One region of the Mesorhizobium sp. f-mel genome, then DNA from elsewhere that is predicted to be linked to it. Evidence: riboswitches for the same ligand, from Rfam matches in the RefSeq annotation. Region 1 holds a riboswitch; the other holds the start of a gene.
The links. A riboswitch is a leader RNA that binds a small molecule or an ion and turns the genes downstream of it on or off. The one in region 1 is predicted to bind S-adenosylmethionine.

Region 1 (11,860 bases):
TCCCACTGTTCTTCGCGCCCGAGATCCTGATCGGAGCGGCGCCGCCGCTGGTGCTTGCGTTGGTTGCGGCAGCAGGCGCCGGCTTCAGCCTGTCGGCAACCGCCATCGCTGTGCTTGTGGCCGCCTACCTCCCGGAATGCGCTCTCGCCTCGGCCAAGAGCTGGCACCTGTCGCTGCGCATGATCCCGGCGATGATGGCGCGCGATTGCATCCTGCCGATTGTCTGGGCGCGTGGCTGGCTCAGCGGTGCCGTCGACTGGCGTGGCAACACGATGACCATCCACACCAGCGCCGTTGCGGAATTGGAAGAGACCCCGTCGGGCGCCTGACCGCGCCTGATTTTGACGATTCGAGCGACACCGCCCAGTGCACTATCTGGCGACTTTCAGGGCCTGCTCGATGTCTTCGAGCAGGTCGTCGGTGTCCTCCAGGCCGACGGACAGCCTGAGCGTGCCTGGCCCGATGCCGAGTTCGGCGCGCGCCTCGTCGCTCAGATTCTTGTGTGTCGTCGTCGCCGGATGGGTGATCAGGCTCTTGGCGTCACCGAGATTGTTAGAGATCAGCACGATATCGAGCGCGTTCTGGAAGGCGAAGGCCGCCTGCTTGCCGCCCTTGACGTCGAGGCAGATCAGCGTCGAGCCGCCCGACATCTGCTTCTTGACGACCGCCGCTTGCGGGTGATCGGCGCGGCCGGGATAGATGACGCGGGCGATTTCCGGCCGCTCGGCGAGGAAATCGGCGATCCGGCCGGCACTTTCCGTCTGCTGGCGCACGCGCAGCGGCAGCGTTTCCAGACCCTTCAGCAGCGTCCAGGCGTTGAACGGCGACAGGCTGGGACCAGTGTGGCGGAAATAATCGTGCAGGTTCTCGTCGATCCACTTCTTGTCCGACAGGATGACGCCGCCGAGGCAGCGCCCCTGGCCGTCGATGTGCTTGGTCGCCGAATAGACGACGATATGGGCGCCGAGCTGCAACGGCTTCTGCTGCAAGGGCGTGGCAAAGACATTGTCGACGATCAGCCGCGCGCCGATCGAATCGGCAAGCGAGGCGACGGCTGCGATGTCGACGACTTCCAGCGTCGGATTGGTCGGGCTTTCAAGGAAGAACAGCTTCGTGTTGGGCCTGACCGCCTTTTCCCAATTGGCGATTTCGGTGCCATCGACCAGCGTCGCCTCGATGCCGTATTTCGGCGCCAGCGTCTCGACCACCCAGCGGCAGGAGCCGAACAGCGCACGCGCCGCCACGATGTGGTCGCCGGCCTTGGCGCTGCACAGCAACGCCGCTGTCACCGCCGCCATGCCGGATGCGGTGGCGCGGGCATCTTCGGCACCTTCCAGCGCACACATGCGTTTCTCGAACATGTCGACCGTCGGATTGGCATAGCGCGAATAGATGAAGCCCGGTTCCTCGCCCTTGAAGCGGGCTTCCGCCGCCTGCGCCGTATCGTAGACATAGCCTTGCGTGAGATACATCGCCTCGGAGGTTTCGCCGAAGCCGGAACGCAGCGTTCCCGCATGCACGAGTGCGGTCTGAGGCTTCCAGTTGCGCTTGTTGCTCGTCATCACCTTGTTCCAAACACCAAAAATGGCCCAAATACAAAAAAACCGGCCGCGAAAGTCGCAACCGGTCCATATGGCCTTTCGGGCCGACGGTCCTTTAGCGACTTGTTTAACGTGGCTGCAAGCCGACCGGCCAAATCACCACGGGATAACGACCCTTTAGACCCGCACCGCGCTTGCGTCAATTGCCGGCATGATTAAGAGGTTTGTACCAGCGGGTTCCGCGGCAGGAACCTGCGACAAAACGAGACCACGCCCGGCCTTCGAGCGGAGCCAGACTTTGCGGCAGACAGGCATTCTTCCCGATCAGGATATTTCCGCGCTGTTCCAGTCGGGCGCGCTGAAATCGCCGCGCGCGCTCGATGCCGACCAGGTCCAGCCGGCCAGCCTCGACCTTAGGCTTGGCGACAAGGCCTGGCGGGTGCGCGCCTCCTTCCTGCCCGGCCCGAACCACAGGGTTGCTGAAAAACTCGACCGCCTGAAGCTGCACGAAATCAATCTCGCCGATGGCGCGGTGCTGGAGACGGGCTGCGTCTATATCGTGCCGCTGCTCGAGAGCCTGGCGCTTCCGGCAAACGTTTCGGCCTCGGCCAACCCGAAGAGCTCGACCGGACGGCTCGACATCTTCACCCGGGTGATGACCGATCGCGGCCACGAGTTCGACAAGATCGCTGCCGGCTACAACGGCCCGCTCTATCTGGAAGTCAGCCCGCGCACCTTTCCGATCGTCGTCCGTGCCGGCTCGCGGCTGTCGCAGATCAGGTTCCGCACCGGCAATGCGCTTTTGTCGGAAAACGAGCTGCACGAATTACATCGTGCCGAGACGCTCGTCGCCACCGAGCCGCCGAACATTTCCGGCGGCGGCATCGCACTGTCGATCGACCTCGATGGCGACAAGGACGGGCTGGTCGGCTACCGCGGCAAGCACCACACCGGCCTGGTCGATGTCGACAAGCGCGCCGCGCAGGATGTTGTCGATTTCTGGGAGCCGCTCTACAAGAGCGGTGCTGGCGAACTGGTGCTCGATCCCGATGAATTCTATATCCTCGTCAGCCAGGAGGCGGTGCATGTGCCGCCGCTCTATGCCGCCGAAATGACGCCCTTCGATCCGCTGGTTGGCGAATTCCGTGTCCACTATGCCGGTTTCTTTGATCCGGGCTTCGGCCATTCGGCGGCCGGCGGCACCGGCAGCAGGGCTGTGCTCGAAGTGCGCAGCCACGAAGTGCCGTTCATCCTCGACCACGGCCAGATCGTCGGACGGCTGGTCTACGAGCACATGCTGAAGCGGCCGCAGGCGCTCTACGGCACAGATGTCGGCTCGAACTATCAGGCACAGGGCCTGAAACTGTCCAAACATTTCCGCGCCGCGCGCTGATCCCCGATCAACCAGACTGTGCTTGCCTGACCTTGCGGGCCGTGCTTGGCTGTGCCCAACCGTCAAGGTGGTTGAACCAAGGGAACAAAGAAATGCAGATTTCAAGATGGATCGCATCGGCGGCAACAGCTGCCATGCTGGTGATGGCTGCCGGGTCCTTGTCGGCGCAAGCACAGGAAAAGTTGAAGATCGCCACCGAAGGCGCCTATCCGCCGTTCAACACCATCACCGCGGATGGCAAGCTCACCGGCTTCGACATCGACATCGCCAATGCGCTTTGCGCTCAGATGAAGGTCGAATGCGAACTTGTCACGCAGGACTGGGACGGCATGATCCCGGCGCTCCAGGCCAGAAAGTTCGACGCCATCATCGCGTCCATGAGCATTACCGAGGAGCGCAAGAAGCAGGTCTCCTTCACCAACAAATACTATACCACGCCGCTTTCGCTGGTGGCCATGAAGGACAGCGATATTGCCTCGACCGAACCCGCCGCACTCGCCGGCAAGACAGTCGGCGCCCAGGCTTCGACCACCCAGGCCGACTATGCCCAGGATGTCTATAGCAAGGCCGGCGCCGAGGCGAAGCTCTATCCGACCCAGGAGGAGGCGGTCGCCGACCTGATGAACGGCCGTCTCGATGCCGTCCTTTCAGACAAATTCGTGCTGATGGACTGGATGAAGAAGTCGAGCGACGGCTGCTGCAAGATGGTCGGCGACGTCAAGGGCACCGAGACCGAAGCCGGTATCGCCGTGCGCAAGGAAGACAATGCGCTGCGCGAGAAGCTCAACGCCGCGATCGATGCGATCGTCGCAGATGGCACCTACAAGAAGATCCAGGCCAAATATTTCGATTTCGATATTTATTGAGAGGTTGAAGCCAATCTCCCCCCTCGTGGGGGAGATGCCCGGCAGGGCAGAGGGGGCGCGAAGGATCACCAACTTCGCACCCTGCGGCAACCTGCAGGCATGGTTATTCGATTGAGACGCTGGCGGGACAGCGCCCCCCTCGGGCCTGCCGGCCATCTCCCCACAAGGGGGCGATTACGCCGTCATTGACGGTTCAAAGCGCCTTCACGGCGACCTTCACCGGTTGCTCGATCTCAAGCGGGTTGCGCAGCGGCAGGCCGAAATCCTTGGCCTCGATCTCGAAGACGTCGCCGGCTTCGGTCCTGATGCCGTCGGCGAAGGACAGTGTTGCCGTGCCGAACATGTGCACATGGACGTCGCCCGGCTGGCGGAAGGCCGAATATTTGAAGTGGTGATGTTCGAGATTGGCGATGGTGTGCGACATGTTCGCCTCGCCCGAAAGGAACGGCTTTTCCCACAGCAGTTTGCCGTCACGGAGGATGCGCGAGGAACCCCTGACATCGGACGGCAGTTCGCCGATCAGGATCTCCGGCCCGAACGAAGCGTTGCGCAGCTTGGAATGGGCGAGGAAAAGATAGTTCACGCGCTCGGTGACATGGTCGGAAAACTCGTTTGACAGTGTGAAGCCGACGCGGAACGGGACGCCGTCGTCGCCGATGACATAGATGCCGGCGACTTCCGGCTCCTCGCCGGCATCCTGGGCGAAGGCGGGCGACAGAAGTGCCGCACCGGGCGCCACCGCCATGGTGCCGTTGCCCTTGTAGAACCATTCTGGCTGCACGCCCGTCTGGCCCTTGGCGGGCTTGCCGCCCTCCAGCCCCATGCGGAACATCTTCATGGAATCGGTGAGCTGCTCTTCGCGATCGGCATCGAGTTTCTTGTGCATGGCATCGCGGGTCGCGGCGGAGCCGAGATGCGTCAGCCCGGTGCCGGTGAGATGGAGATGCGCCGGGTCGGGATGGTTGATCGGCGATAACAGCCGCCCCTTCTTGTATGCGGCATCGAGGTCGACCGCTTCACCGAAGCCTTTGCGCTCGATGAGGGCGACAAGTCCGGTGCCGGTGCGCGCGGCCTCCATCGCCAGTGAATAGACGCTGCGGGCGCCATTGATGATCCGGGTCTTGCCGCCGTTGCGGGCAATGACGCGGATGGTCTCTGCCTCGTCGAGGATCTGGGAGATCAGCATGATGTACCCTCTCTCAATTGCCTTTGGCCTGGCTGCCGGGTTGGCAAACCTTGACCAGCGCGGCTCGGATGGTATCCGCGCCACTGGTGAACTCTTCGTCCGGATTGCGCTCGCGGGCCCGGTCCCCTTGGGGGACTTCTTTGCGCCGCCCGGCAGCGCCGCGATGTGACCCGTGCCTCCTAAAAGCGCGCCGCGTTTGAAAAGCGGCCCGCTTTAATCCTTGTTTTCATGCATGCCGTTGTCCCAACACGCTGCACACGTTTGGCGACATGCATGAGTCCCCGCGCCCTCAAGCCTTGTTCTTGTTGTAGACGTCGAAGACCACGGCGCCGAGCAGCACCAGGCCTTTGACCACCTGTTGCCAATCGACATTGACGCCCATGATCGACATGCCGTTGTTCATGACGCCCATGATGAAACCGCCCACCACCGCGCCTATAACTTGACCGACGCCGCCCATCGCCGAAGCGCCGCCGATGAACACAGCGGCGATGACGTCGAGCTCGCTGCCGAGGCCGGCCGCCGGCACCGCCTGGCCAAGGCGCGCCGCAATGATCAGCCCGCCGAGCGCCGAGAGCACGCCCATATTGATGAACACCATCAGGGTCAGCCGCTCGGTCTTGATACCCGATAGCTGAGCCGCCTTGGCATTGCCGCCCATTGCGTAGATACGGCGGCCGACCGTCATGCGTTTGGTGACGAAGACGAACAGCGCGATCAGCACGCCCATCACTACGAGAACGATTGGCAAACCTCTGTAGGTGGCGAATTGGTAGACCAGAAAAAGCGCCAGAGCGCTGGTCACCAGGGTCTTGACGACGAACAGCGTGAAGGGTTCGGCTTCGTAGCCATGCCGCTCGCGGCTGCGCCGTGCCTTGAGCCCGAAATAGGCATAGGCGAGCACGGCAACAAGGCCGATCACGATCGTCGTCATGTGCAGCGTCAGCCCGCTGCCGACGATGGTCTTGCCGGCGGCGTTCACGACCGGCGGGATCAGCGTCAACGAGCCGATCACGTCCGGGATGAAGCCGGAACTGAGCGCCTTGAAGCCGGCTGGAAGCGGCCCCACGGAGGACCCGCCACCCAGCAGCGCTTGGCAGATGCCGCGGAAGATCAGCATCCCCGCCAGCGTGACGATGAAGCTCGGTATTCGGTGATAGGCGATCCAGTAGCCTTGTCCCGCGCCGATCGCGCCGCCGATGATCAGGCAGATGATCGACACCACCAGCGGATTGCTGAAAGGGCCGAGAGGCCAGATGACCATCATCATCGCCGCCAGCGCGCCGATGAAACCGGCGACGGACCCGACGCTGAGATCGATATGGCCGGAGACGATCACCAGCAGCATACCCAGCGCCATCACGATGATGAAGCTGTTCTGCTGCACCAGGTTACTCAAGTTCACCGGCTTGAACAGCGTTCCGGACGTCGTGTACTGGAAGAATACCATGATGGCGATAAGCGCCAGGATCAGGCCGTATTCGCGCAGGTTGGTGACCAGCGCCGAGACGGCAACGCGCGGCCCCTGCTGCACATCTTCGGCGACGCCGCTTTTCGGGACGGGAGCGCTTTCGGTGCTCATGATGCTTTTCCTTCTCCGCGAACGATGGCGCGCATAATCTTTTCCTGGCTGGCGTCGCTCGCCGCCATTTCGCCGACGATACGTCCTTCGTTCATGACATAGATGCGGTCGGTGATGCCGAGCAGTTCGGGCATCTCCGACGAGATGACGATGATCGCCTTACCCTCCGAGGCGAGACGCGCGATGATCGTGTAGATTTCATACTTGGCGCCGACGTCGATGCCGCGCGTCGGCTCGTCGAGGATCAGCACCTCCGGATTGGCGAATAGCCACTTCGACAGCACCACCTTCTGTTGATTGCCGCCCGATAGATTGCCGGTCATCTGATAAACGCTGGATGAGCGGATGTTGGTCTTGGCCTTGTAGTCGTTGGCGACGGCGAGCTCGCGCATGTCGTCGATCACGCTATGGCGCGACACGCCGGGAAGATTGGCCAGCGTGATGTTGTGCTTGATATGATCGATCAGGTTGAGACCGTAGGTCTTGCGGTCCTCGGTGACGTAAGCGATGCCGTGTTCCACTGCCTTGCTGACAGAGGAGACATCGATGGGCTTGCCCTTGAGCAGCACCTCGCCCGTGATGCGGCGGCCATAGGAGCGGCCGAACAGGCTCATCGCGAATTCGGTGCGTCCGGCGCCCATCAGCCCGGCGATACCCACCACCTCGCCCTTGCGGACGTCGATGTCGATGCCTTTGATCACCTGCCGCTCGGCATGGATCGGGTGATAGACCGACCAGTTCCTCACCTGGAGCACGATCTCACCGATCTCGGGCTCGCGCGACGGATAACGGTCGTCTAGCGAGCGGCCGACCATCGAGGTGATGATGCGGTCTTCCGAAATGTCTTTCTTGGCCAGCGTCTCGATGGTCCGCCCGTCGCGGATGATCGTCACCTTGTCGGCGACCCGGTTGACCTCGTTGAGCTTGTGCGAGATCAGGATCGAGGTGATGCCATGCCGCTTGAATTCCAGCAGCAGGTCGAGCAGCGCCTGGCTGTCCTTTTCGGACAGGCTCGCCGTCGGTTCGTCGAGGATCAGCAGCTGCACTTCCTTGCTGAGCGCCTTGGCGATCTCGACCAGTTGCTGCTTGCCGACGCCGATATTGGTGATCAGCGTCTTGGGGTCTTCCTTAAGGCCCACCTTCTTGAGCAGCGCGCTGGTGCGCGTCTCGTTGGCGTTCCAGTCGATGACACCGTATCTGGCATGCTCGTTGCCGAGAAAGATGTTTTCGGCGATCGACAGCATCGGAACCAGCGCGAGTTCCTGGTGGATGATGACGATGCCCCGGCGCTCGCTGTCGTGAATGCCCTTGAAATGGCACTCATCGCCGCGATAGATGATTTCGCCGTCATAAGTGCCGGATGGATACACGCCCGACAGCACCTTCATCAACGTCGACTTGCCGGCGCCGTTCTCGCCCACAACGGCGTGAATCTCGCCTTCCTCGACGCTTAGGTTGACGTTCGACAGCGCCTTGACGCCGGGAAACGTCTTGGTGATGTCACGCATCTCCAAAATCGTCGAGGCCATCAGGAATACCACTCCTCCGAGGTCCCGAAACAATACCGGGGTCGCTCGCTAACGAAAAGGGGCCCTGCGTTACGCAGGACCCCGGGTTTACAACTGCCGTTACTTCAGCTCTTCGGCCTTGATGTAGCCGGAATCGACCACCAGGGCCTGGTAGTTCGACTTGTCTACCTCATGCGGCGTCAGCAGGATCGAGGGGACGACCTTGACGTCGTTGTTGTAGGTCGTGGTGTCGAGGCCTTCCGGCTTGCCGCCCGAGAGCACCTTGTCGACGAGCTCGACCGTCGCCTTGGCGAGTTCGCGGGTGTCCTTGAACACCGTCGAGTACTGCTCGCCGGCGATGATCGCCTTGACCGAAGCGGTTTCGGCGTCCTGGCCGGTGACGATTGGCCAGGGCTGATCGGCTGTGCCGTAACCGACTGCGCGCAACGAGGCGATGATGCCGCGCGACAGACCGTCATACGGCGAGAGCACGCCATCGACGCGGCTGCCATCCGAGTAGTTGGCGGACAGCAGATTGTCCATGCGGGCCTGGGCGGTCGCCGCCAGCCAGCGAAGCGTGCCGACCTTGTCCATGCCCATCTGGCCGGACTTCACCACGAGCGTCTTGTCGTCGATCAGTGGCTGCAGAACGGACATCGCGCCGTCGTAGAAGAAGAAGGCGTTGTTGTCGTCCGGCGAACCGCCGAACAGCTCGATGTTGAATGGACCCTTGTTTTCCGGATAGCCAAGGCCCTTGAGCAGCGATTTGGCCTGGATGACGCCGACGCCGAAATTGTCGAACGTGGTGTAGTAGTCGACATTCGGGGTCTTCTTGATCAGCCGGTCATAGGCGACGACGACGACGCCGGCGTCAGCCGCCTTCTGCAGCGCGTCCGACATCGTGGTGCCGTCGATCGAGGCGATGATCAGTGCCTTCGGGCCCTTGGTGATTTCGTTTTCCAGCTGGCTGAGCTGATTGGGGATATCGTCCTGCGCATACTGCAGATCGACAGTGTAGCCCAGAGCCTCGAGCTGGGACTTGACGGCGTCGCCGTCGTTGATCCAGCGCTGCGAGGTCTTGGTGGGCATCAGCACGCCGATGAGGCCTTCGCCTGCCTGCGCCGGGACCGTCATGGCCGCGATGCTAAGGGCCGCGACGGCGGCCAGTGTCTTGATGATCTTCACATTAACTCTCCCTTGTTGATGGACGCGCACCCTGGGTTTCGTGGGCCGCGCGATCGTGCAGGAGCGCCAAAACGCGCCGCTGCCGCCATATCGATCTCCGGTATCCTCCCAATCGGCCCTGAGACTCTGGTTCCAGTCGATGCGATTTTTCTCGCTGGCGACTGTCAAGCCTCAGGACGCGCAAAGGGTGTGGCTCTTTGCCATAACTGTCAAATGCGATCTTTGATGGTTGCTATACCGAAACTGATATATTGAAAGCCGACGAAGACCTGGCCGGATTGCTGGCCGGCGATGAGTGGGGAGCAAACAAAGACCATGGCAGCGCTGCGGAATCCTGGTGGACTTTCAGCCAGTTACGAAGAACCCCCCGGCGACGGAGAAACCCTGCTGCGCAGCGGCCTCAGCCTGCGCCACATGCGTATGATCGCAGCCCTCGATGACCATGGCCGGGTCAGCGCGGCAGCCCAGGTCATGAACATTTCGCAGCCCGCCGCCTCGCGCATGATCGCCGAAATGGAGGCGGTGCTCGATGTCAAGCTGTGCGAAAGGCTGCCGCGCGGCATCACGCTGACGCCCTATGGCAAGGCATTGGCGAGGCGCGCACGTTCGATCCTGCTTGAGATGCGTGAAGTCGACCGCGAGATATCCGAGCTCAAGGCGGGCAAGGGCGGCTCGGTATTCCTCGGCGCGGTGACGGCCCCTGCGATCGAGCTCGCCGTGCCGGCGATCCGCGAAATCCGGCGCATCTATCCGCGCATCGAGATCACCATGCAGGTCGAGACCTCCAATGTGCTGGCGCGCGAGCTGATCGCCACGCGTCACGATTTCATCATCGCGCGCATCCCCGACGATCTCAATCCACGGCTGTTCGAGGCCCGCGTCATCGGTGTCGAAAAAGCCTGCCTGATCGTGCGCCGCGGCCACGCGCTTGCTAAGGGCAAAGCCGTGCGGCTGGAGGAGACCGCCGCCTACGACTGGGTTTTCCAGTCGGGCGGCTCGCCGTTGCGCCAGGCGATGGAAAGCAATTTCCTGAACCGCAACATCGCGCTTCCGGACCGCATCCTCAACACCAGCTCGCTGCTGCTGACCCTGGTCATGGTCGCGCAGTCGGACGCCATCGCGCCGGTGTCGATCCAAGTGGCGAAATTCATCCAGAACCCCGAGGGGCTGGCCGGCGCCATCGACGTCGTCCAGACCGAATTCGACATCGAGGTCAGGCCTTACAGTCTGATCACCGTAAAAAATCGCGTGCTGTCGCCGGCGGCCAAGATGCTGCACGACTTTATTTTGAGAGAGGTAGGCTGACGGCGTTAAATCAAGCAATCCATCGCCAATCCGTTGGACAGCTATCGCAGCTACACGGCGCTTCGTCATGTCGCTTCAATTCAGAATATCGCTGGAGCGAAGGAACCACACAGGGCCGTGCCGCGTCATAGAGGCGGGCTCTTGTTGCAGTCCCAGCGAGGCTATCGATGATCAGGTTTCTTCTCGTCTTAGCCGCGACGCTTGCCCTGGCATGCGGCGGGACGGGGGCAGCCAAGCTGGACCTAACCACCGTCAATCAGGCCCAGTTCGCCGCCGGAGAACCGAAGGGTGTCGATCCGACCGTGCTGAAGGCGCAGATTCTCTTGGATCGCGCCCGCTTCTCGCCTGGGCTGATTGACGGTAGCCTTTCAGCGAACTTCGCCAAGGCAGTCGGCGCCTTTCAGGCGGCGAACGGACTCCCTCCCGATGGCAAGCTCACCCCGGAGACCTGGAGCAAGCTCATGGCAACCTCCACCGACCCGGTGCTGGTCACCTATGAGGTAACGCGCAAGGATGTGCGCGGACCCTTCACCAGGCGTATTCCGGCTCGCATGGAGAGGATGGCCCGTCTGCGGCGGCTCGGCTATCGCACCGCGGCGGAGAGGCTGGCGGAGCGCTTCCATATCAGCGAACAGTTGCTCAGGATGCTCAATCCGGGCATCGGCTTCAGGAAGGCCGGCACGACCTTGGTGGTGCCTGATGTTGGCCGGGGCGATCCTCCCGCTGGGGTTGCCGGCATTGAGGTCGACAAGGGCGCTCGCCTGGTGCGCGTGCTCGACCCTTCCGGCAAATGGCTCGCAGTCTACCCGGCCTCGATTGGGAGCGATGAAAACCCGGCGCCAAGCGGCATGGCGGAGGTCAAGCGCGTGGTGCGCAACCCAACCTATCACTATGATCCGGACTTCGCTTTCAAGGGAGTCAAGACCAAGCGGCCCTTCACCATCGCTGCCGGGCCGAACAATCCGGTGGGATCGGTCTGGATCGATCTCTCCATCGAAAGCTACGGCATCCACGGCACGCCCGAACCGGGCAAGATCGGCACGACCTTCTCACATGGCTGCATCCGACTGACCAATTGGGATGCCGAAGATCTCGGCTCGATGGTGCAGCCGGGCACGAAAGTCGAGTTCAAGAACGAGACCGCCCACACCGTCGACGAGCTTGCTCCGTAGCAAAGCGGACTGGCCAGCAGACCTGTTCCGCAAGCCATTCCTGAGGAAAGTCGCAGAGAATTTGTGGACCTCCGACATCCCAAGTCGAAAGGGATCGGGTCGGGAGTTCCAGATCCATTGAC
Region 2 (11,860 bases), on a different contig from region 1:
TGTAGGAGGAGCCGAGACCGAGTTCGCTTGCCCGTGCCAGCGTCGTTTCGCTGCGTGTCGAGATAGCGACGTGGCGGGCAAGACCTTCGCGGCGGATGATGCGGGCCAGCGACGAGCCGATCAGGCCGATGCCGACCAGCGCGATCTTTTCGAACATCGGTGATGTCATTGTCTCAGCTTTTCAGAAATGTCGTGAGCGCGGCGACAACGCCGCGATTGGCCTCTTCGGTGCCGATGCTCATGCGCAGTGCATTCGGGAAGCCGTAGCCGGAAACGCGCCGCAATATGTAGCCGCGCGCTGAGAGGTAGTCGTCCGCAGCCGCCGCCGAATGCTTTTGGTCCTCGGGAAAGTGGATGAGCACGAAATTGCCGACGCTCGGCGTCACCCGCAGTCCGAGCTTGGTCAACTCCTCGCTCACCCATCGCAGCCAGGTCTCGTTATGCGCCACGCTGCGCTCGACATGGTCGCGGTCGCGGATCGCGGCAATGCCGGCCTCGATCGCCGTCGCGTTGACGTTGAAGGGACCTCGCACGCGGTTAATCGCGTCGATGATATGCATCGGCGCGTACGTCCAGCCGATCCGCGCGCCGCCGAGGCCGAGCTTGGAGAAGGTGCGGGTCATGACCACGTTTTCCGCGCCAGCCACCAGTTCGACGCCGGCTTCATAGTCGTTGCGGCGGACATATTCGGCATAGGCGCCATCCAGCACCAGAAGCACATTTCGAGGCAGGCCGGCATGCAAGCGGCGCACCTCCTTGAACGGCAAATAGGTGCCGGTCGGGTTGTTCGGATTGGCGAGGAAGATGATTCTGGTCCGCGGCGTTACGGCGGCGAGGATCGCATCGACGTCGGCGCGCTCATTGGTTTCCTTGACAGACACCGGGACAGCGCCAGCCGACTGGATGTAGATCTTGTAGACCATGAAGCCGTGTTCGGTGATAACGGCTTCATCGCCGGGCGCGAGATAGGTCTGCGCAAGCAGGCCCAGAATCTCGTCGGAACCATTGGAACAGACGATGTTCGCCGGGTTGAGGCCATGCACCTCGGCGATCGCCTCCCGCAGGCGCCTGGCGGTGCCGTCGGGATATATGTCGAGTTTGGCTGCGACGTCGCGCGCGGCCTCTATCGCCTTCGGAGAGGGGCCGAGCGGGTTCTCGTTCGACGACAATTTATGGATCTTGGCAACGCCGGCCGGCGCCGTGCTCTTGCCCGGCACATAGGCTTCTATGTCCATGATCCCCGCGCGGGGCGTTGGACGTGCCTGATCCGATGGCTGGTTCATATTGCAAAAAATCCGTCGAGAACGTTTCCGCCTAGTGTGATGGATTTGGAGTTCCTGCCATTTTGGTGGCATCAGCGCTCAGGAACTTCAAATCCAGCACACTAGAATTCATTGGTTGCTAGTGTGGCGAATCCGAAATTCGCCCACTGCGCTGCTCCAACGCGATGCGAATTTCGGATTCGCCACACTAGAAGCCGCAGCGGAAATACAAGCCGTGGCCCGGAATGTCGAGAGCGTCAATTATGGGTGAGCGACTGGCCGTTGACGCCGAGGCGCGCCGGTCCTAGAAGAAAGGCGAAATCCCGTGGTGATTTGGCCGGTCGGCTTGCAGCCACGTTAAACAACTCGCTAAAGGGCCGTTTGCATTCTGTAACCGGCTTTGCGAAAGCAATGCCGGTTTTTGTTGTCCGTTGCCGGCCGGACAACCGCATCGCCCGAAAATCGGAATCGATTTTCGGAAAGCGCGATGGGTAATATAAGAGGATGCGATGGTCGCGCTGCGCACTAAAAGAACCAACAACGAGGCCGACCAACCGTCGAGCCCGGTGTTGCGTTTCGGTGCCGACAAGCCGCTCAAGCTCGACGCCGGCACGCTGCTGTCACCGTTCCAGATCGCCTACAAGACCTACGGCACGCTCAACGACGCCCGCTCCAACGCCATCCTCGTCTGCCATGCGCTGACCGGCGACCAGCATGTCGCCAGCACCAATCCGGTGACCGGCAAGCCGGGCTGGTGGGAAGTGCTGATCGGCCCCGGCAAGATCATCGACACCAGCCGCTTCTTCGTAATCTGCTCAAACGTCATCGGCGGCTGTCTCGGCTCGACCGGCCCCGCCTCGACCAATCCAGCCACCGGCAAGCCCTACGGGCTCGACCTGCCGATCATCACCATCCGCGACATGGTGCGGGCGCAGTTGATGCTGGTCGACCATTTCGGCATCGAAAAACTGTTCTCAGTGCTCGGCGGCTCGATGGGCGGCATGCAGGTGCTGCAATGGGCGTCGAGCTATCCGGAGCGCGTTTTCTCAGCGCTGCCGATCGCCACCGGCGCGCGCCATTCCTCGCAGAACATCGCCTTCCATGAGGTCGGCCGGCAAGCGGTGATGGCCGATCCGGACTGGCATGGCGGCAAATATTTCGAGCAGGGCAAGCGCCCGGAAAAGGGACTGGCCGTGGCGCGCATGGCCGCTCACATCACCTACCTGTCTGAAGCGGCCCTGCACCGGAAGTTTGGCCGCAATTTGCAGGACCGTGAAGCGCTCACCTTCGGTTTCGACGCCGACTTCCAGATTGAGAGCTATCTGCGCCATCAGGGCATGACCTTCGTCGACCGTTTCGACGCCAACTCCTATCTCTACATGACCCGGGCAATGGACTATTTCGACCTCGCCGCCGACCATGGCGGCCGACTGGCCGACGCATTTGCCGGCACCAGGACCCGTTTCTGCCTGGTCTCCTTCACCAGCGACTGGCTGTTCCCGACCGAGGAGAGCCGCTCGGTCGTTCACGCGCTGAACGCGGCCGGCGCCTCGGTGTCCTTCGTCGAGATCGAGACCGATCGCGGCCACGACGCCTTCCTGCTCGACGAGCCGGAGCTGTTCGCGGCCATCAACGGCTTCATCGCCTCGGCGGCCCGCGCGAGGGGGCTCAGCGCATGACCCCTGAAGATTGCAGGCTTTCCGGACCGGCACCATGCACCAGGCATCAGCGCATGACCCCGAAAAGTTGCAGACTTTTCGGATCAGGATCATGCGCCAGGCAAAAGGCGAGATCATGAGCGTCAACCACGCCCAGCGCGTCGACCTCGAAGTCGTCGCCGATCTCATCCCGCCGCAGTCGCGGGTGCTGGACGTCGGTTCCGGCGATGGCCTGCTGCTCGAATTGCTGCAGGCGACGAAGCAGGTCGACGGCCGCGGGATGGAACTGTCGCAGCGCGGCGTCAACGAATGCGTGGCGCGCGGCCTGTCCGTCATCCAGGGCGACGCCGACAAGGACCTCAAATTCTATCCCGACAAGGGTTTCGATTTCGTCGTCCTGTCGCAAACCTTGCAGGCGACCCGCAACCCGAAGCTGGTGCTCGACGAATTGCTCAGGATCGGCAAACACGCCATCGTCTCCTTCCCCAATTTCGGCCACTGGCGGGTGCGCCTTTCGCTGTTCCTCGAAGGGCGGATGCCGGTGACCAAGGACCTGCCCTATTCCTGGTACGACACACCCAACATCCATTTCTGCACCATCCGCGACTTCGTCAATCTCTGCGAGGAGCTCGGCGCAACGGTGGAAAGGGCAACCGCGCTTGACGCCAATGGCCAGAAAATCGGCCTCTCGATGCCATGGTGGTTCTGGAATTTCTTTGGCCAGCAAGCGGTGTTCCTGCTGAGGCGATAACGGCCGTCGCTTCTTCGGCCAATATGGCGCTCGGCCTGCCCGAGTCCGAAGACCATGGGTGTAGGACTGATCGCCATTCATCGACCAGCTAGCGATTAAGTTCCGGAAAATACGGATCGGAGAAAAACCGCCGGTCGCGCTCGCCTTGCAGACAGTCGACCGGTGTTGCCGCATCGACCCGGATCGGTACGCGATCGGCCCAGGGACCGGCAACACCGCTGACCTCTAGGATCAGTTTGCGGCGTATGGCGGTCACGAATTCGGAAGCGGCATAGACGGGCAGCACGAAAGCCCCAGGCCCGCCCGTAACGCACTCGGCATAGTATTGGTCGAGATGGCTGAAGCTGGGCGACGGGCTGATCAGGATCGGCAGGCCGTTGATGACGATACCCTTTGCCACCGCAGCGTCGCGTGTCGTGGTGACGGGCATCCCGGTATTGTTGGGGCCATCGCCTGAAATGTCGATGACGCTGCGCGTCGCCTCGAAAGCGCCTCCATCCAAAAGCTTGGCGCCGAAGCCGAGCGCACCGGAAATGGAGGTGCCGCGAAAGCTCCTGAATGGGCGCGCCTCGATCTTGTCGGCGAATGCGTCGGCGCTCTCAGCGTTATCGATGACCTGCCAGGCAATGACCGCATCGTCGCGAACGGTGCCTGCCCATTCGAAATAGGCCAGCGCGATGCGGCCGGTCACACCCGAACGCACCGCATCGATGAAGTCGGGGTGGCGCAGCGCCTCGACATAGCCCGCGCGCTGCAGGGCAAATTCCCTTTCGTCCATCGAGTGTGAAATGTCGACCGCCAGCACCAGTTCGACGTCCACTGCAATGGTATTGGCCGGCGCGGCCAGTGGTGCTGCCTGAGCGCAGGCAAGGCAGGCAAGCAGGCTAATGCATGTCGCCCAAAAGTGCGAAGCGGTTTTGGGGTAACGACATGCATAGAAACAAAGGCTTAAAACGTGTCGCATGAATCTCTTCAACGGGACGCGTTTTAAGCGCGTCAAGCATGGGTCCAACGCCGCGAACTTCCGCACGATGCCGGCAATCTTTCGCCGCGATCACGGCGAAATAAAGCTTGGCTGCGTATCGCCAGCTACGTCTCTTGGTAGGCTGCGGCGACGGCCGGGGGTGGTTCGATCGCGCCGGCCCTGACACGGACTGGCTTGAGAGCCGGTCGGTCGACGTCTTTCACGATCGCCAACGAGCGCGGAAAGAATTCAATGTTCTGCTGGCTCCGGCCAATGTTGAGGATCGCGGCGTCGGCAAGACGCGCCTCCAGCATCGACAGCACCCGACTCAGCGTCGCGCCGTCGAACGTGTCCAAAGCCTCGTCGATGATCACCCATTTCGGCTGCCGCAAAACCAGCCGGGCAAAGGCAAGCAGGCGCTGCTCGTCATCGCTCAATTCGCGCTCCCAGCGCGCCGAGCGGTCGAGCGAGGACGACAGACGCCCAAGACCGACCTCGGCAAGCACCGCCGAGATCTCGGCGTCGCTGACCGCGGCATCGGCGTGGTTGAGCACCTCGCGCAGCGTGCCGAGCGGGAAATAGGGCTTGCGGGGAACGAAGGCGGGCACCTCTCCGGCCGGCATGCCGATCCGCCCGCTTCCCCACGGCCACAGACCGGCAATGGCCCGAAAGAACAGCGTCTTGCCGGCGCGCGGATCTCCAGTGATCATGACGCGCTCGCCCGCGCGGATTTCGACATGGGGCTTGGCGAGCTTCGTACATCCATCCCGCGACGCAACCTCGAGGTTCTCGAATGTCAGCTTGCCATTCGGGTTTTCGCCGATCGTGATGCGTTCTTCGGTGTCGTGCAGCACGTCCGTTTCAACGAGCGCGATGCGGAAATCGGCGACGCGCATCAGCGTGGCGCGCCAATCGGCGATGCCGCCGATATTGTTGATGAACCAGCGCAACGAGGCATGCACCTGGTTGAAGGCGCCGACAGCCATCATGAGCCCGCCGAAGCTGATATCGCCGGCGAAATAGACCGGTGAGGCGACGAGGATCGGTGCGACGACAGTGATCCAGCCATAGGTATCGGTCACCCAGGAAAGATTGATCTGGGCGCTGTAGATGCGCCGCATCGCGCCCAGCACCGTGCCGAGGTCGAGCTCGAGCCGTCGTCTCGCGTCGGCTTCGCCGTGCGCAAGCGCGATGGCATCGACATTCTCGTTGACGCGGACCACCGAGGAGCGCAGCTCCGCTTCACGCGTATAGCGGTCGCTGTTGAAGCGGATGAGCGGCCGTCCGACGAGCCAGCTCAGCCAGGAGGCGGTACCGGCATAGAGGATCGCGGCCCACACCATGTAGCCCGGAATGGCCAGCGAATAGCCGCCGATATGGAAGACGAAACCAGAAGACAGCGACCATAAGACGCCGACGAACGAAACAAGCAAAATCAACGACTGCAACAGCCCTATGCCGAGGCCTGTGGAAAGATCGGAGAGATGTCCGGCATCTTGCTGCAGGCGCTGGTCAGGGTTGACGCCGATGGCGCCGGCGTTGGCGAGCCGGAAGGCGCGCGCCGGCCGCATCCATTCACCGATCAGATCGAGGGTCAACGCCTCACGCAGCTTCAGCCGGATCCTCTGGTCGAGCCAGGTCTGGCCGACATTGAGCACCACAAGTCCGCCGGCGATGGCGGCAAAGACCAGAAGCTGGTGCAGGAAGCCCTGCATATCGCGCCGAGCCAGCGCGTCGTAGAAGGGCTCGTTCCAGCGATTGAGCAGAACCTGCCCGATCGAGGTTGCCACAATGACGGCGACAATGCCGACGCAGGCCCAGAGCAGGTGTTTGCGGATCGGCGAAGTCCCCAGCGCAAGCTTGATCGTCGCCAATTGGTCGCGCAAGCTGCTGGCCTCGATCGACGCGGCAACCGGCTTGGCGCTGGCCTCTACATCCGGATGATCAGCCATTGGTGAAGTCCTTGAATTCGCAAGCGGTGCTGAAACCGGTGAACATGTCGACACATTCGGGTAGCAAACCCGCCCTCGACAGATAGGTGAGAATAAGCTCGATCCCGATCACGAAAATGTCATCGACGGCTCGGCAATGTCGCCTTTCCCGGTCGGCGATATCCGGCCGAGCCTTGTGGCGCCATGCGGCGAGAAAACCGGCACGAAGACGCGGCGAGATGCGCGCTGGACGACCGGCACGCCCTGATAGAGCCGCTTCTGCGCCTCGACCACGATGACGCCGGAAAAGATCGGCCAGAACCTGCGGCCGGCGCGCTCCAGCACATTGTGGAACTGCATCATGAAGCGTCGCCGCGATGGCGGGAAGAACAGGGCGTCGGACCAGGCGGCGGGCGTGAAGTTTGCTTCGCGCAGCAATTCGGTGAGCTGGCCGCGCGAAAAGGGCCGGCCGCTGCCGAACGGCGTATGCTCGAAACGGGCCCAGACACCGCGCCGGTTGGGGACGACGATGACGACGCGGCCGGCGGGCGACAGCACCCGCCAGATTTCGTTCAGCGTCTCGCGCGGGTTCTCGGCATGTTCGAGTGAATGGACGAGCAGCATGCGGTCGATGGAGGCGTCGACCAGCGGCAATTCCTCATCGAAGACCAGCGCGGTTGCGGTCGGCCCCGTGGCCGGCCAGACCACCGCGCCTTGCGTCGCCGGCATGAAGGCAAAGACACGCTCCGCGTCGGTTCCGAACCGCTCCAGCCACGGCAAGGTGTAACCGAGGCCGACCAGCCGCTCATTGGGCACAACAGCCCATATCGAGGACAACGCCATGGTGATCGAGCGTTCGGCCAATCGCCCGAGCGTGGTCGAATAGAAGGAGCGAAGGTCGACGATATCGGAATGCATGCGCGGCACGCTATCTTCGATGCTGTCCAAGTTCAACAAAGGCGGATGACATGCGCGGGCAAGCGCCCTATGTCTGCGGCGACTACTGCATGGGCCCGAAATCGATTTCGATTTCGGAAAGCACGATGCAGCAGATAAAGGTGTTAGAGCGTTCTTTGTGCGTCCAACTGGACGTACGGCGCTCTGGAGCAATTCCAGGAAAAGTGTGAAATGGTTTTCCATCCGGAATTGCGCAAAAACAACGAGATAGAGCGGTTCGGCGTTTCCGTGAAACGCCGAACCGCTCTAGTGGAGAGATGCTATGCCGGTTGAAATCGAACAGTTCATGTGCCGCAGCGACAATTTCGGCGTGCTGGTGCATGACCCCAAAAGCGGCCAGACCGCGATCATCGACGCGCCCGAGGAGGCGCCGATCCTGGCTGCGATCGAGCGTACCGGCTGGACGCCGACGATGATCCTGACCACCCATCACCATGTCGACCATGTTGAGGCCAATCTGGCGCTGAAGGAGCGCTTCAAGCTGCGCATCGTCGGACCGGAAGCGGAAAAGGCCAAGATCCCCGGCATCGACGAAACCGTCGAGCAGGGTTCGGTCATCCACCTCGGCGAGGAGAAGATCGACGTGATCGCCACGCCCGGCCACACGGCAGGCCATGTCTCCTATCATCTGCCGGGATCGAAAGTGGCGTTCACCGCCGATACGCTGTTCGCGCTCGGCTGCGGGCGGCTGTTCGAATGCAAGCCGCCGGTGATGTACGATTCGCTGAAAAAGCTCGCGGCACTTCCGGCCGAGACGGTCGTTTATTGCGGCCATGAATACACGCTTTCCAACGCCCGCTTCGCGCTGACCGTCGACCCGACCAATTCGGCGTTAAAGGAGCGCGCTGCGAAAATCGAGGCGCTGCGCGCCGACGGCAAGCCGACGCTGCCGACCACGATCGGCGAGGAACTGTCGACCAATCCGTTCCTGCGCTGGCACGATCCGGCAATCCGCAAGCATCTCGGCTTGGAGAACGCCTCCGACGCCGAAGTGTTCGCCGAAATTCGCAAGCGCAAGGACAATTTCTGAGCACCATTGATGGTCTGGAAACCGTGACGTTCTGGGGCCAATGACCAGTTCCGCCGAAATCATCGCAACGCTCGGCCTGAAACCGCATCCGGAAGGCGGCTGGTATGCCGAAACCTTCCGCGATGGCACGGAAGACGCGCGCGGCCATTCGACCGCGATCTATTTTCTTTTGGAGCAGGAACAAGTGTCGGCCTGGCACCGCGTCAAGGACGCGGCCGAGGTCTGGCACTTCTATGCCGGCGCGCCGCTGGCGCTGTCGATACATGGGGAAAACGGGCCGGTGATCGAGCAGGTGCTCGGCACGGCACTGGCGGCGGGCGAGCGGCCGCAGATCGTCGTGCCGGCAGGTTGGTGGCAGTCGGCACGCAGCCTGGGCGAGTGGACGCTGGTCGGCTGCACCGTGGCTCCGGGCTTCGATTTCGCCGCCTTCGAGCTGGCCAAACCGGGCTGGCAGCCGGGAACGACGTAGGTATGTTGAGATTCAGGTCAGGCCGGCATCACCCTGATATCGACATACCTAACCCAACAGGAAACCCATCGTGATCCCCAGCTGGGCGGCGTAATACAGCATCCAGACCGCGTAGCGCATCCAGACACGGTGCGGCGAGATGGCGGTCAGCAGGAACTTTTCCGAGGCGAGCAGCCCGTCGGACGCCATGAACAGCACGGCGCCGCCAAAGACCCAGACATTGCTCAGGGTGAGTGCTGAAATTCCCATGGCAAGGATTGCCGCGATATAGACGCTGATCGGAAGGTGCAAGGCGGGGCCGACACGGCGCCAGAGCGAAAAAAGCATGGCGAGCGCGAACACGGCCATTGCCAGGGCAATCGACCCGCGCCACGGCTCGGCCGAGAGCAGCCCGATCCCACCGCCGGAACGCAGGAACAGCGCGATGTAAAGCCCATGCGCGACGAGAAAACTGGCCAGCCCGCCGAGAAAAGCCTTTTCATCGTCGCGCGACAGGAACGCGTCGCCGACGGCGCTGAGCGCCAGTGCCGCCACGAGCAGCCACGGACCGCCCTGCAGCGAGGCCAGCACGGCAAGCATTGCCACGGCCAGCGTCTTGACCGCAGAACGCGCAAGCGTCGGCGGCATGTCGATGATGAAGGCGTAGATCACCGCCGCCACCAGCGAAAACAGCAGCGTCGCATTGGCGTTGGCGTCAATGCCGCCGGGAAACGGCATCACGCCCCAGCCTCGCCAGTTGCCTGCTTGCGCAAGAACAGCGATTTCGCCGCAAGTGCTGCCCCGCCGGTGATCAGCACGCAGGCGGCGAGAATGCGCAGGGAGGGCTCGGCGAAACCGGCTGATATCAGCACCAGCGTCGACAGCAGCGGCGCGGCATAGCTCGCCGCGCCCAGCACCTGGATGTTGCCGCGCTTGACGCCTATGTCCCAGGCGTAGAAGGCCGCGCCCACCGGCATCAGGCCGAGGCCGAGCACGGCCAGCCACTGCCCGGCGCCGACAGGCAGCACCGTCTCTTCCAGCATCAGATGGCAGACAAGGGAAAGCGCTGCCGTGGCCGCACAGAACCAGGTGACGACGCTGGTCGGCACCGACGGGAAGCGCCGCGACAGCAGCGAATAGGCCGACCACAGCACGGCGCAGACGCCAGCCATCGCATAGCCAAATGCATAGCGCGCGTCGAAGGCAAGCCCGCCGCCCTTGGTGACGATCAGGAAAGTGCCGGCAAGCCCGAGCAGCGCGCCGACGATATGGTTCCAGGCCAGCCGCTCGCCCGGCATCAGCGCCGATCCGAGCACGATCAGCAGCGGCCACAGATAGGCGATGAGGCTCGCCTCCACCGCCGGCGCGTTGCGCAGCGCAGTGAAGTAGAAGAAGTGATAGCCGAACAGGCCGGCAATGCCGATCACCCACACTTGCGGCGGTATCTTCTGTCGGTTGGCGGCGGCCGGCATGAACAGCCGCGCGACGAGCCCGACGCCGGTGCCGATCGTGAAGGTGATCGCCGAAAGCAGGAATGGCGGCACCGCACCGGAAGCGTCCGTAAGCAGCGCCAGCAGCGCCCACATGGCGATCGCCGAGAAGCCGATCAGTGTTGCGCGCCCCATGTCCGTCGGCCTCATGCCTGTTTCTGGCGGCGCGCAATCGCGCCTATTCTGTTGCTTCGAACCGCTCCGCGCTGACGGTGAGAGTGCCGATTTTCGTGCTGACGGTGGCGTGGATCGGCGCATATACGCCAGTTTGACCGACCGGCGCAAATGTCACCATGATGCGGCTGCGATCCTTCAGGTACTTCAAAGCTTTGCGGTTCTTGCGGTACCCCGCCACCGGCTCAAAGCCCAGCCTGCAGGTGACGGTCTCGCCCCTGTAGCCGCGCACCGAGATCGAACCTTTCGAATAGTATGTCAGCGTCAGATTGGCGCGCATCTCGCCGTCATAGAGTTTCACCGTGCGCCCGCAGACCTTGTCGAGGCTGTCGGCATGGATGACGGTGGCGGCCATCGGATCGAGCACCGACGCGAGATGGCTGGCGCCCAGCGGTATCCAATTCTTGGGATTGCGCTTCTTCGGCGCAGGCACGACCTTCGTCGCGATAACAGTGCCATTGGCGAACTGGATATCGATCATCGAGGCCTTCTCGCCCGACTTGTAGTCGGCGCGGAACGCTTGCGGCTGCAATTGCTTGCCCGAAATCTTGCCTTTTGACGAGACCGTGCCGCGTGTGTCGTCGAAGATTGTGGCGAGGCCGGCGCTGGAGACGCTGCCGTCGATCGAATAGGTATCGCCTTCGTAACTGCTGGAAAAGGTTGCTTTCGCCACCGAGAGGCCGAGGATCGATACCGTATACTCGCCCTTGAAGGATTGTGGCGTGGCGGCAAACGTTGCCGTCGGCAGTGCAACGGCAAGCGAGGCAAGAAGAGCAAGAGACGAACGAAGCATGGCGGGGATCGATCCTCGATTTTTCAGCGGAAGCGGACAACTCCGGCCTGGCATCTCGTTGTGCGACCGCTTATAGGCTGAATTCCGGCCTTTATGTGAAAGGCGTCGCCACACCCGTGCGCAAGCCGGAGCTTGACGCATCGGCGAAATGCAACTATGGAACGCCAACTTTTTCCATAAGGCCGCCTGACCGAAACCGCGCGCCAACCGGCGCGGGTCGAATGTTTGGCCAGACCGAGAACTGAAGGTTTAGAACCATGTCCCGCACCTGCGAACTCACTGCCAAGGCAGTCATGTCCGGCAACAATGTGAGCCACGCCAACAACAAGACCAAGCGTCGCTTCCTGCCCAATCTCGTCAATGTGACGCTGATCTCGGAAGCGCTGAACCAGAATGTGCGCC

Region 2: it holds a riboswitch for S-adenosylmethionine, as region 1 does, so the genes downstream of both, metX (homoserine O-acetyltransferase MetX) here and ACWUKX_RS00750 (O-succinylhomoserine sulfhydrylase) in region 1, are expected to answer to the same signal.

The regions. Positions count from the first base shown of each region.
Region 1 covers NZ_JBSPTO010000001.1:157,538-169,397, forward strand. The annotation lists gene ACWUKX_RS00745 (ceramide glucosyltransferase) at 1-329, shown strand, start outside; gene ACWUKX_RS00750 (O-succinylhomoserine sulfhydrylase) at 372-1,562, opposite strand; SAM riboswitch at 1,637-1,714, opposite strand; gene ACWUKX_RS00755 (2'-deoxycytidine 5'-triphosphate deaminase) at 1,840-2,934, shown strand; gene ACWUKX_RS00760 (ABC transporter substrate-binding protein) at 3,027-3,800, shown strand; gene araD1 (AraD1 family protein) at 3,994-4,986, opposite strand; gene ACWUKX_RS00770 (hypothetical protein) at 4,985-5,155, shown strand; gene mmsB (multiple monosaccharide ABC transporter permease) at 5,276-6,568, opposite strand; gene mmsA (multiple monosaccharide ABC transporter ATP-binding protein) at 6,565-8,097, opposite strand; gene chvE (multiple monosaccharide ABC transporter substrate-binding protein) at 8,197-9,261, opposite strand; gene ACWUKX_RS00790 (LysR family transcriptional regulator) at 9,577-10,566, shown strand; gene ACWUKX_RS00795 (L,D-transpeptidase family protein) at 10,734-11,738, shown strand.
Region 2 covers NZ_JBSPTO010000005.1:84,043-95,902, forward strand. The annotation lists gene ACWUKX_RS09565 (prephenate/arogenate dehydrogenase family protein) at 1-169, opposite strand, end outside; gene hisC (histidinol-phosphate transaminase) at 174-1,283, opposite strand; SAM riboswitch at 1,578-1,655, shown strand; gene metX (homoserine O-acetyltransferase MetX) at 1,772-2,941, shown strand; gene metW (methionine biosynthesis protein MetW) at 3,057-3,671, shown strand; gene ACWUKX_RS09585 (DUF1194 domain-containing protein) at 3,760-4,560, opposite strand; gene ACWUKX_RS09590 (ABC transporter ATP-binding protein/permease) at 4,761-6,587, opposite strand; gene ACWUKX_RS09595 (class I SAM-dependent methyltransferase) at 6,696-7,484, opposite strand; gene gloB (hydroxyacylglutathione hydrolase) at 7,786-8,553, shown strand; gene ACWUKX_RS09605 (cupin domain-containing protein) at 8,594-9,022, shown strand; gene ACWUKX_RS09610 (lysoplasmalogenase family protein) at 9,071-9,739, opposite strand; gene yddG (aromatic amino acid exporter YddG) at 9,739-10,626, opposite strand; gene ACWUKX_RS09620 (DUF3108 domain-containing protein) at 10,670-11,458, opposite strand; gene rpmB (50S ribosomal protein L28) at 11,716-11,860, shown strand, end outside.